One region of the Apilactobacillus apisilvae genome, then DNA from elsewhere that is predicted to be linked to it. Evidence: riboswitches for the same ligand, from Rfam matches in the RefSeq annotation. Region 1 holds a riboswitch; the other holds the start of a gene.

The links. Region 1 has a riboswitch for lysine ahead of MOO46_RS03600 (amino acid permease). Riboswitches for the same ligand answer to the same signal wherever they lie in the genome.
Region 2: it holds a riboswitch for lysine, as region 1 does, so the genes downstream of both, yjeM (glutamate/gamma-aminobutyrate family transporter YjeM) here and MOO46_RS03600 (amino acid permease) in region 1, are expected to answer to the same signal.

What each region holds. Positions count from the first base shown of each region.
Region 1 covers NZ_CP093362.1:685,068-688,508, reverse strand. The annotation lists gene MOO46_RS03610 (alpha/beta hydrolase) at 52-855, opposite strand; gene MOO46_RS03605 (GNAT family N-acetyltransferase) at 919-1,407, shown strand; lysine riboswitch at 1,452-1,627, shown strand; gene MOO46_RS03600 (amino acid permease) at 1,736-3,193, shown strand; gene MOO46_RS03595 (deoxynucleoside kinase) at 3,312-3,441, shown strand, end outside.
Region 2 covers NZ_CP093362.1:927,913-931,353, reverse strand. The annotation lists gene MOO46_RS04770 (SDR family oxidoreductase) at 1-234, opposite strand, end outside; gene yjeM (glutamate/gamma-aminobutyrate family transporter YjeM) at 726-2,225, opposite strand; lysine riboswitch at 2,392-2,573, opposite strand; gene MOO46_RS04760 (aldo/keto reductase) at 2,631-3,441, opposite strand, start outside.

The sequences.
Region 1 (3,441 bases):
GTTGTTTCACTTTAGGGGTTCACTTCATGATAATATCAGCGACTTTTTTGTTTATAGAATTTCTTTTAACCAATCATTTGCTAAATCAAACCATTTAGCTACATGTGAATTATTAGCATCATCTTTCCAAGCAGTTACATAATTAGCTAAAGCCATCCCATGAGGACCATGATGGAAAATGTGTAACTCATTATCAATATTGTGTTGATTTAATTCTAGTGAATAGTTTAGTGAATTAGTAACGGGAACTGCAGGATCATCAGCAGTATGCCAAATGAAAGTAGGCACATTTGTATCGGTTACATGTTCAGCAGCATTTAATTCACACTTATCATCAATCCAATTATTAACTCTTTTCTTATCGTCTGGAAAGCCAAGGGTTAGATCAGTAACGGGATAATTTAAAATGACGGCATTTGGTTTTAAAATGTTAGAATCATTAATTGAAACTTTATCCATTAGCCACTTACTATCATAAAAATCATTATATAGACTAGCAATCTGACCACCAATTGAAAAACCAGAGATAACGATTCGGTCCGGATCAATATTCCACTTTTGCGCATTTTTTCTGATTAGCTTAATTGTATTAGCTAGTTCAATCAATGGATTAGGTAACAAAGGCTTAGCTTCTTGTTCAAATGTATATCTTAGAAAGAAACTTTGGTATCCTTTAGCAGAGTAGTTTAATGCAATGCTTTCTGCTTGAACCATTGGAATGTGGGTATAAGATCCGCCGGGGATGATTACAATCGCTGGATGTTTGAAATTATTAGTTTCAACATCAGCGGGTCTAAGGTACCCTTGCATAAAGGCACTTGAATTTTTACGAACAGATTCTTTTAATATTTGCATATTTACACCTCAAATATATAATTTATATATACTATTCTAACGCAAGAAAGGCGTGAATGTCTGTTGAAAAATATAAAAGCGGATTTAGGCGACATTACGATTAATACTTTAAATCCCAAAGATTTTAATAATTATTGGGAAATGTTAGCAAATAGTGAACTTGCTAAAAAGACTGGCTTTGAACCAGTACTAGATGAAAAAAAGGCCAAAATGCTTTTTCAATCTGAAAACCAAGATAATATTACAGTTGCGATTAGAATTACTAAGTCTATGAAATTAATTGGAATTATTAACTTATTTCCAGAAATTGGTGAAAATTTTGAACCAGTATATAATAACCTAGAATTAGGGTACTTTATTAACGTTAATTATCAACAACATGGGTATATGACCAAAGCATTATCGAAAACATTGAGTTTAATCGATGGTAATACATTGATTGAAGCGACAATTGAAAAAGAAAATTTACCTTCAATGAAGGTTTTACAAAAATTAAACTTTGAAGAAATTGATCATTATGATGGATATAGAACTTTTTCATTAAAAATATAATAGTTATTGTCTAATTAAGCTTAATGTTATATAATGACCTAGTAAATCTAAGAAGAGGCGCAAATGACATTATTAACGGGTTCTAGTCAATAAAGTGATTAAAAAGAACTTGTGAAAGGGGATTTTGCCGAAATTTATAATTACTTTATTAATTATGAGTTGGGGCTCAGTTGAATAAGCTGAGGACTGTCGTAGTTTTCTACGGAGTGCTTTCTAGGATCAATAATTAAAGCTTTGTTAATTACGGATCTCTTCTTTGATGGGGAGATCTTTTTTAGTTATTTTTCTGATGGCACCTCTTAGAATCATAAGAGAGGATGACATATTTATGAGTGATAACTCACAGGATAAAGGGGTAAAGAGACGTCTAAAGACTAGACACGTCTCAATGATTGCCCTTGGTGGTTCAATTGGAACCGGATTGTTCGTTGCATCAGGATCAGTTATTAGTCAGGCTGGACCTGGTGGGGCATTAGTCGCATATTTCTTAATGGGATTAATGGTTTACTTTTTAATGACTAGTTTAGGAGAAATGGCCACTAATACACCTGTTTCTGGTTCATTCTCCGTTTATGCAGCTAAGTACGTTGATCCGGCTTTAGGATTTGCGATGGGATGGAACTATTGGTTTAATTGGGCCATTACAGTCGCCGTTGATATTAGTACGGCTGCATTGGTAATGAAATTCTGGTTGCCCAATATACCAAGTTGGATCTTTAGTGCGATTACTTTAGCATTGATTTTATTAATTAATGCATTATCGGTTAAAGCCTTTGGTGAAACTGAATTTTGGATGTCATTGATTAAAGTTATTACCATTTTTGTATTCCTAGGTGTTGGGGTTCTAACTATCTTTGGAATCATGGGTGGTCATACTGTTGGCTTATCTAATTTTCACTACAAGCAAGCACCATTTGTTGGTGGAATTCCAATGATTTTAGCAGTCTTTGTGGTTGCTGGATTTTCATTCCAAGGAACTGAGTTAGTTGGAATTACGGCTGGTGAAGCTGATAATCCTAGTAAGGCTGTTCCTCGTGCAATTAAAGATGTATTTTGGCGCATTATTTTATTTTATATTTTAGCTATTTTTGTGATTGGTGCAATTATTCCATATACTAGTCCTGACTTATTAGGATCTAGTGCTAGTGACGTTGCAATTAGTCCATTTACCATTGTTTTCAAACGTGCTGGTTTAGCAGCTGCAGCATCTATTATGAATGCAGTAATTTTAACTTCGGTTATTTCATCTGCTAATTCTGGTATGTATGCATCAACTAGAATGTTGTATTCAATGTCACATGAAGGCTATGCACCTAAAATTATGGGGAAAACCAATAAAAGAGGAATTCCTTACATGGCTTTAGGAGCTACTACGATTGTTTCATTATTAACTTTTATTAGTAGTATTGCAGGTCCACAAATTTACGTTTGGTTAGTAGCAGCATCAGGCTTAACTGGATTTATTGCTTGGGTTGGAATTGCACTTTCTCACTTTAGGTTCAGACGTGCATTTATCAAGCAAGGCCATAGTTTAAATGAGTTGAAATACCATGCCACTTGGTTCCCAACTGGTCCAGTAATTACATTATTTATTTGTATTTTGGTAATTTGTGGTCAAGATATTTCTTCTTTCGTCAACTTTAATTGGGAACAAATTGGAATTACTTATATTTCAGTTCCATTAGTTTTGATTTTATATTTTGCTTACAAATGGAAAAATCATACAAAAATTATTCCTTTAGATAAGGTTGATGTTTCACCAACTGATTTAAGAGATAAAGAATAGAATCAATGAGATGCTTTGAATTTAAAAGCATCTTTTTTATTGTTGTAAAATAATTAATGTAACTTATTTAAATATGTATTAGAATATAAATATTATTGATTTATTGAAGGAGAATTGCATGCTAGTACTAGCAGGAACTATTGGAGCTGGAAAGACTTCGTTAACAAAGCTTTTATCGCAACATTTAAATTCAACTGGTTACTATGAATCAGTCGATGATAATGAAATTTTACCTTTGTTTTATAAGG
Region 2 (3,441 bases), 240 kb from region 1:
CTTATCAACAGCAGTTTTAACCAAAGCTTTTACATCATCCAAGCTAGTAACATCTGTTTTTTGATAAATAACATTGTCAGGTTTTTCAGTGCTTTCAGCAATAGCTTTAAGCTTATCTTCATTTCTAGCACCGATTACTACCTTGGCACCCTTATCAATAGCTTTTTTAGTGGTTGCAGCTCCCATTCCAGAACTAGCACCAGTTATAACAATTACTTTATCCTTTAAAGTCATTATAAAACACTCCTTTAATTTATTAAGTTTGTTTATAATAAACCTTATACCTAACTATAGGTCAAATGATTAGTCTTCATTTCTTTGAATTAATTATTTTATCTATATAAAAAGTAATTGTGGATCCTAATATTGGAATGAAAAATAATATTAAGTAAACATTGCATACAGTTGTCAGAGCTATAGTAGCTGTAAAAATATTTATTAATTTCCAGGATATCTTTTTAAATAACAAAATGTCCTGTGCTATTAATAAAATTGTTACCAATAACATTCCCAAAATTAAAACGGTTGATGCTAGATTTTGTGTAAAACCTTCTGAAAATAAATATAAGCAGTTTACAAATACATTTAATATTAGGATGGGTAACACGATTGAACTTAGAACGATACTTATTATTTTAAATAATATTTTCATATATAATTCCTTTACTAAAAAAGTTTTATGTATTAAAAAAGGTCGACTAATAAGTCGATCTCTTTTAATTTAATTATTGATTTAATTTTTTAGCACCATGTGAGTAGAATAACCATGCCACAATGATGAAGAAGACTGGTCCAAATAAGGTCCAGAATGCCGTTTGAACATCATGATCCATTAATGGTTGAATCGTTGTAAACACAATAGCAAAAGCTAAAGTTATAATTGTAATTACTGTTGTAGCATTCGTGAATGTCTTATTTTGATAAAAAATAAAGTTATTTTTATTTTGTGTAATCTTCTTTTTAAATAATGGAAATGCAATGACTAAGAATAAATATGGGACTGCAGTAGTCATATTATTCATATCAGTTAAAATTGTATAGAAAGTTTGAGCTGATGATCCACCGAATGAAACCCCAGCGATGATAATGCAAATAACTAAGCATTGTACCCATAATGCATGGGCAGGGACATTAAAATTATTTAATTTAGTCATTGTCTTAGGCCATAATTTTTTTGGAGAACCTTCAATAAATGACTTAATAGGTGCGTAGGTTAAGAAGATGAACTCACCCAAGTAACTAATAAAACCAGTTAAACTAGTAAATCTTGCGACCCATTGTCCCATCATTAATGATTGACTAGTATTTAGATGCAAGAAGTTGTGACCAAATTCGACCCCTAAATTAGTTAAGAGGGCGAAACGAACATTTCCTAAGTTAATATCACTATGACCTAAATCACGAAGCCAGTTAGCACTGATACCACACATTAGAATCCCTAATAAATAACCAACAGTCATAACAACGGTAGCAATAATTACCGCACGTGGGAAAGTTTTTTTAGGATTTTTAGTATTATCAGTAATACTACCTAATGTTTCCATCCCGGCATATGCAAAAACTGCGTAAACTAAGAAGGAGAACATTGATACTGGTGATTGAAATGCAGGATTAGGTGAAGTTACCATATTGTGCATATTAATAGGTTCGGCAAATTGACCATGATTAGCCATTAAGACTAAAATTGATAAACCAACGAATATTACTAAATCAACAATTCCGATAATTCCACTTACATATGATAATCCCGCGATTGATTTCATTCCGCGAGATGCCAACCAAGTTACAAACATAATAACTAAAATTCCTAGCACACCAATTGTAGCGGTTGAATCTAAACCAAATAAGTGCCAACTACCAGTGGTATCTTTACCAGAAATCGTAACTGCTAATGGGATCCACATGTTAGTAACTAATGAAACTAACGTGATCACCCAACCAGCTAACCAGGTGAAACTACCGATAAATGCCCAACGTTTACCGATAGTTTGTTCCAACCAAGAATAGATACCACCATGGGCATCCTTAAAGGTAGAACCATATTCAGCAAACATTAAACTAGTGGGGATGAAAAATAAAACTGCCCCCAATATGTACCAAATAATACTTGAATAGCCCATTTGATAAAAGGCTGTTTGTGAATTGGAGATTCCGAAAATGGTTGAAAAGATAATTAATACTAATCCCATTGTGGAAATCTTCTTTTGACTTTGCATGTTTTCCATAAAAACAACTACTCCCTTCAATGAGGAAGATACTTTTAATTGATAAAATAAATAAATCTATTTATAATTCACAGGTATAAATGATTCTATGTAATAAATAAAGGGGACTATTCAAATGGAATAGCCCCCTTAAAGTTATTATTAACGTCTTATTTTATCGTTAGATTACCTTAAAAGCACCCCGTAAGCTTATATACTTACGACAGTTCTTAGCCTGTTCAACCAAGACCCAACAAGTTAATCATTTAAGTGATTAATCGTTTCGGCAATCATCCCGTTCCACTTACATCGACATACCTTAAAGTATTCCATAAGCTTACTATTGATAATTGCGCCTCTTCCTTAGATATATTTAGTTTATATTTATAATGCTACTATTTTTCTATGATAATGCAAGTAATTATCTTACTTTGTTGGATATTGATGTTCAATTTCATATACAAGTTCTGGATCGTCACCAGTTCTTTGTTCCTGATTTAAGCTGCTAATTTGTTTCATTTCATCGTCAGATAAATTAAAATCATAGATATTAGCATTTTGTTTAATTCGTTCAGGATTACTTGATTTAGGAATAATTGAAATTCCACGTTGAAGGTGCCATCTTAAAATTGTTTGTGCAGTTGATTTTCCATGCTTTTCAGCAATTGATTTAATTGTTGGATCCTGCAAAGTTGCACCGCGTCCCATTGGACTCCAAGCTTGGGTTAAAATATTGCGTTGCTTATTAGCTGCAACCATTGGTTCTTGTGTGAGATAGGGATGGTCTTCAATTTGGTTAACAACGGGCATTTCATCAGCAGCAGTTGATAGTAAGTCTAGATGAGTTTGATGATAATTACTTACCCCAATTGATTTGACTTTACCATCTGCCTTAGCCTTTTCAAAAGCACGCCATGTTGCAAAAAATTGTGAATGGATTGGCCAGTGAACTAATATTAAGTCGATATAATCAGTTTGTAATCTTGATAAAGATTCATCAATTGCATCTAAAGTTGATTGATATCCTTGTTTAGGTTCCGGAATTTTATCGGTAATAAATATTTCTTTTCGATTAATTTCTAGCTTTTTGATTGAATTACCTAGTAGTTCTTCATTATTATAGAACTGTGCAGTATCGAATAAACGATAACCACATTCAAAAGCAGTTTTAACTGCTTGGTCCATGGTTTCTTGATTGTCTAATTTGTAGGTACCAAAACCTTCCATTGGCATTTCA